Regions from separate parts of the Peribacillus sp. NPDC076916 genome, predicted to be linked through region 1. Evidence: a T-box and tRNA genes for the amino acid it is inferred to sense, from the RefSeq annotation. Region 1 holds a T-box; the other regions hold tRNA genes.
What was found. The T-box of region 1 lies ahead of argS (arginine--tRNA ligase). A T-box ahead of a tRNA ligase gene usually reads a tRNA of that ligase, here a tRNA-Arg.
Positions count from the first base shown of each region.

Region 2: it has a tRNA-Arg gene. The T-box ahead of argS (arginine--tRNA ligase) is inferred to sense a tRNA for this amino acid. The anticodon was not compared.
Region 3: it has a tRNA-Arg gene. The T-box ahead of argS (arginine--tRNA ligase) is inferred to sense a tRNA for this amino acid. The anticodon was not compared.
Region 4: it has a tRNA-Arg gene. The T-box ahead of argS (arginine--tRNA ligase) is inferred to sense a tRNA for this amino acid. The anticodon was not compared.

Region 1 is NZ_JBNNIU010000015.1:89,045-92,213, reverse strand. Features, by position in the region: gene argS (arginine--tRNA ligase) at 1-1,553, opposite strand, end outside; T-box leader at 1,588-1,805, opposite strand; gene ACQKFG_RS25110 (response regulator) at 1,873-2,418, opposite strand; gene ACQKFG_RS25105 (fatty acid desaturase) at 2,512-3,169, opposite strand, start outside.
Region 2 is NZ_JBNNIU010000004.1:511,443-514,611, reverse strand. Features, by position in the region: gene ACQKFG_RS16265 (acyltransferase family protein) at 1-1,371, shown strand, start outside; tRNA gene ACQKFG_RS16260 (tRNA-Arg) at 1,580-1,653, opposite strand; gene ACQKFG_RS16255 (polysaccharide deacetylase family protein) at 1,858-2,730, shown strand; cobalamin riboswitch at 2,819-2,991, shown strand; gene ACQKFG_RS16250 (ABC transporter substrate-binding protein) at 3,151-3,169, shown strand, end outside.
Region 3 is NZ_JBNNIU010000003.1:690,901-694,069, forward strand. Features, by position in the region: gene ACQKFG_RS12920 (XTP/dITP diphosphatase) at 1-405, shown strand, start outside; gene ACQKFG_RS12925 (metallophosphoesterase family protein) at 408-920, shown strand; tRNA gene ACQKFG_RS12930 (tRNA-Arg) at 1,093-1,166, shown strand; gene ACQKFG_RS12935 (hypothetical protein) at 1,359-1,559, shown strand; gene ACQKFG_RS12940 (DUF2087 domain-containing protein) at 1,774-2,529, shown strand; gene ACQKFG_RS12945 (GIY-YIG nuclease family protein) at 2,548-2,904, shown strand.
Region 4 is NZ_JBNNIU010000004.1:227,580-230,748, reverse strand. Features, by position in the region: gene whiA (DNA-binding protein WhiA) at 1-367, shown strand, start outside; gene ACQKFG_RS14790 (HPr family phosphocarrier protein) at 388-645, shown strand; gene clpP (ATP-dependent Clp endopeptidase proteolytic subunit ClpP) at 743-1,351, opposite strand; tRNA gene ACQKFG_RS14780 (tRNA-Arg) at 1,642-1,713, shown strand; gene rpoN (RNA polymerase factor sigma-54) at 2,031-3,169, shown strand, end outside.

The DNA of each region.
Region 1 (3,169 bases):
TAATACTTATTGAATGCACGCGATAAATGCAAGCTGAATTTCGCGATTTGTGATGGGTCGGCTTGTTCAAATGATTTTTGGACAATGATCGGGTATTGCTCCAACAGCTGGATGACTGGCCACGCATATTCTCCTAAAGCTTCAAAAGTGAGGGACTGCTCTTTAAATTCACCTTTTTCAAGCAATGAGGAAATTCGCGCATATGTGTACTGTACATATGGACCCGTTTCTCCCTCAAAATTCATCATTTGCTCTAATGAAAAATCAATATCATTCATACGGTTATTTTTTAGATCATTAAAGATGACCGCTCCGACACCAACCTGTCTTGCAACGAGTTCCTTCTGTTCAAGCGCTTGATTTTTTTCTTCAATATTGCGCTTCGCAGTTTCGATTGCCTCTGCCAATACATCCGCAAGCAGCACGACTTTCCCTTTACGTGTCGACATTTTCTTGCCGTCTTTTAACATCATGCCAAATGCTACGTGCTGCAAATCTTTTGACCATCCATACCCCATTTTTTCAATGACATTAAAAAGTTGCTTAAAGTGCAGGGATTGTTCGTTTCCGACAACATAAAATGTTTTCTTCGCCCCGTACTGTTTTTTACGATACATGGCTGCAGCCAAATCACGCGTCGCATAAAGTGTCGCCCCATCGGTTTTCGTAATCAAACAAGGCGGCATATCTTCCAATTGCACGACATAGGCACCTTCGGATAGGGTAAGCAAGCCTTTTTCTTTTAGCTCCCCGACAACAGCATCCATTTTATCATTGTAAAACGCTTCGCCGGCATAGGAATCAAAACGGATGCCCAATAAATCATAAATCGTCTCGAATTCTTTTAAAGACGCATCCCTGAACCATTTCCACAGAGCCAGTGCTTCCTCGTCCCCATCTTCAAGAGACTTGAAGCTTGCGCGCGCTTGTTCATTCAACGATTCGTCCGTTTCAGCTCTTTCATGGAACTTCACATAGATCTTCAATAATTCCTGAATCGGCGAAGCCTCGATTGCCTCTTTGTCGCCCCACAGCTTATACGCGACGATCAACTTGCCGAATTGTGTGCCCCAATCTCCTAAATGATTGATACGCACGGCATCGTAGCCATTTTTTTCGGCAATGTTAGCCAGTGCATTCCCTATGACCGTTGAGCGTAAGTGCCCCATGGAAAAAGGCTTGGCGATATTCGGGGATGAGTAATCAATCACGACATTTTCCTGTACAGGCTGCACCGAACCATACTGATCCTTTTCCCTTAATATCGTTTGCAGCACGTTTTCCGTCACCATCTGTTGATTGACGAAGATATTCAGATAACCACCCACAACGTTCACTTCTTGGAGCAACTCACTGTTTAATTGTTGAGCTATTTCAGACGCAATCACCTGAGGCGATTTTTTGAATTTTTTTGCAAGAGTAAAGCACGGAAAGGCGACATCACCTAACTCCATCAATTTTGGCTTTTCCATTAATTTCTCTATTTCACTTGCTTGCATTTCATTGTTCAAAGCAGTTGAAATCAATTCTGCAATTGGCTTATTCATCGACATTTTCCCTCCTAAACAAAAAAGCCCCCGCCTCTAAATAAGAGACGAGAGCATGAATTCCCGTGGTACCACTCTAGTTGCCACAATTGTGACCACTTTCCATTGTTAACGAGGTGACTCCCCGATGTTCCCTACTAAACGTTTCAAGAAATTTCTCCAAAGTGCGCTTCATTCATCCGTCCTGCATTAGGCTCCCACCATCCCTAACTCGCTTTCCATTTCGAAATGAACTACTCTCTTCATCACAGAATTTTCAATATTATCATTTAATCCATCGTACACAATTAAAAAAAACGTGTCAACAGGATTTAAGAAACAAATCCTAACCAGCCGGTAACTTCATTTTATCCTTGATGGTTGAAAAATATTTCCTTACTGTCCCTATTGTGTCGCTTTGCTTATTAGACGCTTCCATTTTGGATTGACCATCGGCTAACAGCCCTAACACTCCCATTTCCCGGTCATTATTGCTGGGAGACTCGTCTATAAGTTCTGGGGAGTATATTCGCTTGCCGTCCATTATGCCGCGAATCGAGCAGGCTAACTCTTCACCCGGGCTATCCTTCAATAAATAACCACTTACATTAGCTTTCAATGCGAGTTGAAAATAACCAGACCTTCGAAATGTCGTTAAAATGACCACTTTGCATTCAAATGACTTTAATGCTTCTGCCGCCTCAAGTCCGCTCATTACAGGCATCTCCATATCCATGATACACACATCAGGCTGTAATTGGTGTACAAGGGCCATCGCTTCTTCTCCATTACTGGCTTGCCCGACAATTTCTATATCTTCTTCAAGATTGAGTAGAGAACTTATTGCCTCTAACAGCATTTGCTGATTCTCTGCAATGACAATTCGAATCATTTTAAGTTCTCTCCTTTATCGAGTTCCTTATATGCAGCAAAGACTCCCCCAAATCCAAGGATTATTAAGGGAGTCCGGAATGATACATGAACGTTACAGTTCAGATTTCACTTGAACGGGAACACTTTTTTTCGTTAAATATTTAATGTCCTTGAAGCTAACAAAATTCTTTGATTCCTCATCCCATAAACGGAAACGTAGTGAGCGCAAGCTTGTCGCAAGAGTAATCGTTGGAACGTTCTCTAAAGGCTCTGTATTATTGTGCGCCATTTCCAATTTATAGTTAGGCACCCTTGGACTTAAATGGTGAACATGATGGTAACCGATATTACCTGTAAGGAACTGCATCAGTTTTGGAAGCTTATAAAAAGAACTTCCTTCCACTGCCGCCAATACATATTCCCACTCCTCATTCTCTTCGAAGTAAGAGTCCTCGAATGTATGCTGGACGTAAAACAGCCAAATTCCCACTGAACCAGAAATCATGAAGATGGAACCTTGAACCAGAAGGAACGACTGCCAGCCTACTGCCAGGCAAAGCAATGCCACTAAAGCGACGATTATTACATTCGTCAAATACGTATTCATCTTTTCCTTCTTTCTAGCACCTTTACGGTTAAATCTGTTTTTAAGAAGGAAAACATAAATGGGTCCCAAACCAAACATAACCAATGGATTGCGATAAAAACGATACGCAAAACGAAGTTTAAGCGGTGCAGCCAAATACTCATCTACCGTAAGGGTCCAAATA
Region 2 (3,169 bases), on a different contig from region 1:
ATTACGATGACACGTGTGTGGGAATTTGCTTTAGGCAGTTTGCTCTGCATCAATTTATCATCAATCAAGGTAAATAAATATATTGCTACAGTGATAGGCTGGCTCGGATTAATCGGATTAATTTTAACTGGAATAGTCTTCAATGTATCTGAAATGTTTCCAGGGTATATTGCCTTATGGCCAATGACCTGCGCATTATTCATTGTTTTGTCTGGTACACGCGATACGAAATATGGTGTCAAACGCTTTTTAGGTTCCCCGGTAATGGTGAAGCTAGGTGGAATAGCCTTTGGAATCTATTTGTGGCATTGGGTATTATTGGAGTTCTACCGTTATAATGTCCAGGAAACTCCAGGATTCATCGTTGGAACTCTTATTATCATTTCATCAATTGCCCTTTCGTTTTTAATGACTCGATTTATAGAAGAACCAATCCGAAGCTCAAAGGACAACAAATTCTCATTCAAGAGAATCGGGTTAATGGGCAGTGTGAATGTACTCTTGATTGCATCTCTTTTAATTGGAGTATATATAGATAAAAATAAGCTAGAAAATAATATAAACGATAAAAATTATCCAGGAGCGTTAGCTGTAAAAAACCCTGACGATATACCTGATCAAGAACCAATTCCGTCATATTCTGAAGTCTTTGATGATTTACCAAAAGCGCATTTGGACGGCAGTAACCAAGGGTTAAAGGAAAGTGACTTGAAAATTGGGGAATATGGCAAAACTGAAAATTACGATGCTACAATTGCCCTGATCGGCAGTTCCCATTCAGAGCATTGGTTAGGTGCCATTTTAGAAGCAACAAAAGATGACAATTATCGTGTATTGAATATGACTCGTTCAGGTACACGTTTTTCAACAGGTTATGCGGATGATGATTTGAAAGGTATCTGGGTCAATAATGTTCTCGATTATCTAAAGGATGCAGATGTAGATCTTGTCATTTCTCACGCCACAGCTTCTGATTCGCCTAATAATAAAATACAACAACAAATGGTCGATCAGCTGCAGTATGTTAAAGATGAATATGGTATTGAAGTGTTAGCGATTCGTGATGATCCAAGATATAGCTTTAACGTGCTGGAATCATTAGAAACAGATGGACTAGAAGAAACTACAAAAAAAATGAATTCAGTAGATAATCAGAAAGACGAAAGCTTTTGGAGACAATTTGAAAAAGAGAATAAATCCTTGCATAAAATTGACTTAACAGATTACTTCAAAGTAAACGGTAAATTCCAGCCCATTATAGGTAATGTTATAATTTACCGTGACAATAGACATTTAACGAATACTTATTCTGAAAGTTTCGGACCTGTTTTTGAAGAAAAAATCAATGAGATAGGTTTAATTGAAAAGTAAGTATAGCTAATTGGAATTTGTAAATATAAACAGTGGTTATCTTCAAAATGAAAAATCTGAGTCCTGTAAAGGGCTCAGATTTTTTGATATTTATATGGCTTGATGAATTTGTGATTAAATTTGTCTAATGTCTAGTGGTCCCATGATTCACAGAAAAAACCCTGCTACGATGCAGAAAACTGCATTGTAACAGGGTTTTTGAAATTAGCGTCCCAGATAGGAATCGAACCTACGACCTACAGCTTAGGAGGCTGTCGCTCTATCCTGCTGAGCTACTGGGACATATATTTAAGTCGACGACTTATTTATTATATTTCTTATAGGCAAACTTTTCAAGCTTATAGCACATACTTATGAAAAAAATCTTCATAAATGCTCAGCAGGTCGCTATGCCCTTTTGTTTTCCTATTAATTCTTTAAATGGAATACTTTATTATCGAATAGTATTCTGATACTATTATACTAGAAAAAATTAGGGGAATGATAGTGAAAAGATATAGAGTTTTATGGATGGTGGCATTGCTGGGGATTTTAATTTTACCTGGTTGTTCACAAAGGATTGTAGAGGGTATAGGCATAAAAACGGCTGCACCGATTGCGGAAGATGACATTGAAGTGGTGGAAGCGGCCGAGAATGGGACCGGTCAGGATTTGGATGGCCAAATCGATACGGGAGACTGGATAATGGCCAAGTCCGCGGTACAGCTTCCAATCTTGATGTATCACAGCATTTCTGAAGGGAATGGACTTCGGGTTCCAATTGAGGAATTCCGAGCACAGATGGTTTGGCTTAGGGAGAATGGTTACTATACATTATCCCCTGAAGAAGCATTCCTCGTTTTAACCGAGAATCGGATGCCAAGTGAGAAGTGCGTCTGGCTTACTTTTGATGATGGCTATACAGATAACTACACGGAGGCTTTCCCGATATTAAAGGAAAATGATATGAAAGCAACTGTCTTCATGATCGGGAAGTCCATTGATAAAGGTCATCACCTGACTGAAAATCAAATGGTGGAGATGAGCAGGAATGGGATTTCGATCGAAAGCCATACTATCAACCATTTGGAGCTGAACCGCATGACGGCAGTGCAGCAAGAAGCGGAAATGGTTCAGTCGAAAGAGCTATTCGACCGTATGCTCGACCAGGACACGACAGTGCTCTCCTATCCGGTTGGCCGGTATAATGAAGAGAGTCTAGCGCTGTCAGAAGAAGCGGGATACAAGATGGCAGTCACCACCGAACCTGGGGGAGCTTCAAGGGACCAAGGGATGCATGCCCTGCATAGAGTTCGGATTTCACCCGGGTTATCAGTCGATGGGTTTGCGTCACTAATTGAAAATTCTTCAAATCATTGAAGGTGGACGGGTCATTTCGAACTTGTTCAGAAAAATCATATAATAATCGATTCTTACATGGTGTATAATGAAGGCAGTGAAAATTATATACATAAGAACGATTTGGTGTCTTAATGACTTAAAAGGGAAGTTGGTGAAATGCCAACGCGGTCCCGCCACTGTAAATGGGAGCTGACGGCTGTGTACCACTGTATGAGATATGGGAAGGTGCCGTTGACGATGACCATGAGCCAGGAGACCTGCCAAAATTCGTACACCTGTAACCTACGCGGATGGGAAGGTGTGTGGCAGACCCTAAAGAAGTCCGTAATGAAATTGTTGCCATGCAAGCACCTTCCGTTTAACGGGAGGTGCTTTTTGTTTTGGGGCATCTTCCGGGATTATTAAGTGGAAAGAAATTAAATAAAAAGATTGTGGGGAATGAAAATGAAGAAAATTT
Region 3 (3,169 bases), on a different contig from region 1:
GACTCCGGATTGATTGTAGATGCATTGGAGGGCCGTCCTGGCGTATATTCTGCGCGCTATGCTGGAGAGTCCAAGAGTGATGAAGCAAACACGGAAAAAGTCCTCCGGGAGCTGGAAGGCGTACCAAAAGAGGATAGAACGGCGAGATTTTATTGCGCCTTGGCACTTGCGTCACCCAATCAGGAAACGATTACGGTATCAGGAACGATGGAAGGCTTGATTACAGAACAGCCTTCTGGAACAAATGGATTCGGTTATGATCCCATCTTTTTTGTTGAGGAACAGGGCAAAACAAACGCCGAATTGACAAAAGAGGAAAAAAACAAAATCAGCCACCGTGCCAACGCATTGAGGGCTCTAGATGAAAAACTTGATCCATTTTTAAAAAGGGAAGAAGGAATGTGACGATGAAAGTGCTAATAATGAGTGACAGTCATGGCTTAACTCATGAAATCAGCATGATTGCCGACCGTCATAAACAAGAGGTTGCTGCCATGATCCATTGCGGTGATTCAGAGTTGGAAAGAAATGACCCTCACATGTCGGAATTCTTAGCCGTTCGTGGGAATTGTGACTATGATTCTGCATATCCGAATGATATTGTGGAGAGTATCGCAGGCAAACGTTTCTTCCTTACACATGGACACCTCTATAACATAAATATGACCTTGATGAACCTTTCATATAAAAGTGAAGAGACAGGGGCGGATATTATTTGCTTTGGTCATTCCCACGCTGCAGGCTCAGAATTGATTGACGGCAAGCTCTTCATCAACCCGGGAAGCATAAGGCAGCCGCGTGGACGAAAAGAGAAAACCTATGCCATTTTGGATATCGGAAATGACCAACTTGAAATCACCTTTTATGACCTTGAAGGAAAAATCGTTGAGGAACTAAGAAATGCTTATCAAATGGAATGACTTCATGTATAATGAACAGGAAGCGTTTTTCCCCGCTTCCTGGTTCATAAAAAAAGAAAAAACTTTTTTTGAAAAACCGTTGACTTTCTTTTGATATCCTAATATAATAAGAAGTGTCCTAAGGGAACAGTTAAGGTAATACATAAGTTTTACCGCAACTCATATCATAAATGTCTCAGTAGCTCAGCTGGATAGAGCAACGCCCTTCTAAGGCGTCGGTCGGGAGTTCGAATCTCTCCTGGGACACTAACTAAAAAAGCCAAAACCTTCTAAGGTTTTGGCTTTTTTTACTTTTTGGGCTGTATAAAATAACGAGGATAATTTCGATTCGCACCCTTTTATAATGTTCGTATAATGATAAGAAGTTTTTTATTTCATATTTATCGCAGGTGGATGATCCTTTTATGTCGAATTTGTTATAAATAAGGAGATGTTTAAATGAATAAAGATAGATTATTCAAGTTCATTCAAACTTCCACTCGGGGCAATTTTTTCTCAGTCGAAATAACCGAAGATGGAACTGAAGTGGTCCAATTAGCCAAGGAGTTAGAAAAAGAAGGAAGAATCAAGTTGAGGGAATGCACACGTAAAGAACAAGGTGTTTATCTGGAAGGAATACTTAAGTTTGTGCCTAGCTAATACTTAATGAGCTCTGACGAAGGACAAATACTATGCTCCATAGAAAAAGGCATCCGTGATCGGGTGCCTTTTTTGTATTTCTCATTCAATGTATTGTTTTTATGATTTCACGGTTGCTGGAATTATAAAAAAATCAGGAAAAACATTGACACAAAGCAAACAAATTAATAATATGTTTATTATATTATAAACTTTATAGGGAAGTGTTTGTTTTATGAAGGACGCTGAAATATTTTGGAGCGCGACTCAGGATGAGCTTAAACAAGGGTATATCGAAGGTGAGAATCAATATGTTTGTTTGCTGTGCGGAACTGCAGTTGAAAAGGGGATCGTATACCCGGAAGATGGAGTTCTTTATGAAGCGAAGAGGTATATGGGAATTCATATTGAACATGCACACCGCTCCGTTTTCGATTACTTGATTGATCTCGATAAAAAACTTACAGGTCTCACGGACCATCAAAGTCGCCTTCTTCGTCTTTTTTACCAAGGGAAGAATGATGCTGAGGTTCAGGAGGAAATGGGGATTGGGAGTCCTTCCACCATTCGGAACCATCGCTTTGTGTTGAAAGAGAAAGAGCGTCAGGCTAAGTTGTTTTTAGCCCTGATGGAACTTTTGAAAGATAAAGATGAACATGCGCCGGCATTTATCCCGCTTCATCAAAGAGCAAGGATGGTCGATGATCGTTATAACGTTACCGAGGATGAAAAGGTGACTGTACTGAAAAAATACTTCCCTAAAGGCAGTCAGGATGCATTAAAGTCTTTCCCGCCAAAGGAAAAACAAAGGCTGATCATTCTTCAAGAAATTATGAACCGTTTTGAAAAAGAGCGGAAATATGAAGAGAAAGAAATCAATCAAATATTGGGTGCCGTTTATCCTGATCATGTTCTATTGAGAAGATATTTAATAGAATATGGATTCTTGGATAGAAAGCCTGATGGGAGCCAATATTGGCTGAAGAAATGATGACTGGAGGCATTAAATATGGATCGTAAAAAAGAATTGAAGCAATTATATAAAGAAACGAAAGTAGAAGCAGGTGTATACCAAATAAGAAATAAGGTGAATAATAAAGTTTTTATCGGAAGCACCAGGAATTTAAAGACGTTGAAGGGGAAACAATTTGAATTGGAACTCGGCACAAACACGAATAAAGTGCTGCAAGGTGAGTGGAACGAATATGGGAAAGAGGCTTTTTCTTTTGAGGTACTGCAGGTAATGAAACCGAAAGAAACAGGTTTTTTTGATGCTAAACGGGAATTGAAAAAACTTGAAGAAGAGTGGCTTGAAAAAATACAGCCATACGAAGAACGGGGATACAATAAAATGAAAACCAACTGACTTGTATGCAGCCTTTAGAGATTCTGAATGATTCCCGGCTCCCGGTGATTGGTGTCCTTTTACACGAATTACTAAACTTGCACAAAGGAACTTCGGGTTTGGGTGGGAAGAAAAAAATAATAGACTACATGGATAAGGATAATAAAAACGGCTGAATTTGGGGGTGTTCAAACAGGGAGTCATTTATGGCTCCTTTTTTGCGTGAAGATATTAAGGGATCCCACTTGTTGTTAGTTTTTAAATGGTTTAAGCTAGTAATGAGGGA
Region 4 (3,169 bases), on a different contig from region 1:
CATAGTTGGCGCCCATTCAGCTTTATTAAGGTTCGAGGATGTACGGATTGTCCGTGATATGCGTAATTCAGTGAATCGGCTTGTGAATTGTGAAACAGCCAATTTGAACAAAACGATCGGGGCCTCATTGCGCCAGGTCGAAAATATCCATTATATTGAGGATACGGTAGGGCTAAGCATATTACCGGATAAGCTTCGGGAAATTGCGGAGCTTAGGATAGCGTTTCAGGATATAACCTTAAAGGAACTTGGGGAAATGGTATCCGGGGGAACCATCAGTAAGTCCGGGATTAATCACCGATTACGAAAGATTGATGAAATAGCTGACAGACTCCGTGGGGGAGAGGCTATTGCTGCGAAAAAATAAAGCTAACAGGGGAGATCAAGATGGTGGAAAAACAAGTTGAGGTAAAATTGAAGACGGGTTTGCAAGCGCGGCCGGCGGCTCTTTTTGTACAAGAAGCTAACCGCTTTCATTCAGATGTTTTTCTTGAAAAAGAAGGAAAGAAAGTGAATGCAAAAAGTATAATGGGGTTAATGAGCCTTGCCATCAGTTCTGGCGTGTCCGTGAAGTTGATCGTCGAAGGACGCGATGAAAAAGAAGCGTTAGAGGCATTGGAAGAGTTCGTTCAGCAAGAAGGTTAAAAGAAAAGGATGCCTAAAAGTGCATCCTTTTCTTTTATCATGTAAAAAAGGCTCCGGAAGTCGCTTGAGGCGATCTCCGGAGCCTTTTGTTGCATAATCATTTAGAGTCTTTTTTGTCATCAAGGATGCTGCGCGTGATGACTTTGTCAATCAAGCCATATTCAAGAGCTCTTTCGGAAGTCATGAAGTTATCACGCTCCGTATCTCTTTGAAGGACTTCAATAGGTTGACCAGTGCGTTCTGCCAGGATTTGGTTCAGTTTATCTTTCAAGTGAAGGATACGGCGGGCAGCAATTTCAATTTCCGTAGCTTGACCTTGAGCTCCTCCAAGCGGTTGGTGAATCATGACTTCACTGTTTGGCAACGCATAACGTTTGCCTTTTTCGCCAGCAGCCAATAGGAAAGCGCCCATGGAAGCGGCCATACCGATGCATACTGTGGATACATTTGGTTTGATATATTGCATAGTATCGTAAATGGCCATACCGGAAGTGATGCTTCCACCAGGGCTGTTGATGTATAGAGTGATATCTTTTTCAGGATTTTCCGCTTCTAAAAATAGTAATTGAGCAACAATAGAGTTGGAAACATTATCGTCAATTGCACTTCCTAGCATAATGATCCGGTCTTTTAATAAACGGGAGTAAATATCGTAGGCGCGCTCCCCACGACTTGTTTGTTCGATAACTGTAGGAATTAAATTCATGTTCATTTCCTCCTTCGATTAAGAGAATCATTTAAATTCTTTATGTATGTATGATACACTTTTTGGTCAATTTAGGTCAAACAAAACAAATCCTATAATGAATAAATTTGTTCGACAATTTTCTGGCTAAGGCTCCTTCCCGATAGATTACTTTATCTATTATGCCGTACAGGGATGAATTTCCATATTACCCATAATACCCAAAAGTCAAAGTTTTAAACCTGATAACCCTTGCAAAGAAGGGGATTCTATCATATAATGAAGTCTGTTGAAAAAATATTTTCTATTACGCCCTCGTAGTGCAACGGATAGAACGCAAGCCTCCGAAGCTTGAAATGCAGGTTCGATTCCTGCCGAGGGCATTACCAATCTTCTGCTTAATAAAGTGGGGGATTTTTTATTGGGCATTTTTAAGCGGTTCCCCGAGATATTTGGCGAATTCACTCGTTTTCCGTAATATTCCATCGAATCCTGTAATGTCATTCCCGTCTTGAAAATATTCGCCCGCACTATTGAAAAATGGTGATTTTTCAATAAAAGTAGTTGTTAAATTTGCATTTCTAACATATAGTATTTAAAACAAATAAACTATTCAGAAAAAAATCGTAAGCGTTTTCATGGGTTTTTGTGTAGAATTTTCTCCTGATAATGTAAAATGGAGTGGGGGAGGGATGAATCGATGAGTATGAATATGAAAGCAGGACTTTTTCAACAGCAAACATTAAAGATGGCAATGACCCAGGAGCTTATGCAAGCTATTACATTGCTGCAATACTCCTCGCAGGAGCTATCGGCTTTTTTAGAAAATAAAATGGTGGAGAATCCATTACTGTCCATAGATCAGCCAACAGCTTCTTTATTTCAGCCAACTTTTGACCGGAAAAAGGGTAAACGGACTCTTAAAAATACGTATGATGCCAACTATTGGATTGAACAGATCAGTGAAGATACTTTATCGCTTGAACAGCATATCATGTCCCAGGTGAATCACCAGCAGTTTTCAGGTGAGCAGCAGAAGGCAATGCTGCTATTAATTCATAACCTTGATGAAAACGGTTACTTAAGGACACAGCTGGATGATATATGCGTCCCAGGCATATCTCCGGCCGCTTTGGAAGAGAGTCTCTCGTTCTTACAGGAACTCGAGCCGCATGGCATTGGGGCGAGAAACCTTCAAGAATGCCTTTTGCTTCAGGTGAAAGCGGAAGGGGAGAACCTGCTGGCGGAATCGATCATAGAAAATCATTTCCTCGATTTTGCTGAAAAGCGCTGGAAAGATCTAAGTAAGAAAATCGGTGTTACAATGAAGGAGATTCAAGAAGTCTTTGATTATGTCCAGACGTTGAACCCGCGTCCGGCTTCACTCTTTTTTCAGGAAAAGCCTTCTTATATAGTGCCGGATGTTGTCGTGGAAGTTCGGGACGGCATGCTGCTTGTCGGGAATTATGATGGTAACACACCCAATCTTAATGTGGATAAAGGGTATTTAAACCGAATGAAGAGCCATAAGGATCAGGGAGTCCAACGGTTTATCCAGGATAAGTGGCAGGAATACCAATGGATCTCCAGAGGGATCCAACAAAGAAAGGAAACTATATTGAAGGTCATTCAGTGCATCGTCGAAAAACAGCCGGCGTGCTTTCATCATGGCCTGAACTATTTGAAGCCGATGACGATGAAAGAAATAGCTGATGAACTTGGTATACATGAGTCCACAGTAAGCCGGGCGGTTAAAGGGAAATACGTGCAGACACCATTTGGCACGATAGAGATGCGGATATTTTTCACCACTTCTTTACAATCAGTCGGCCTTGATGA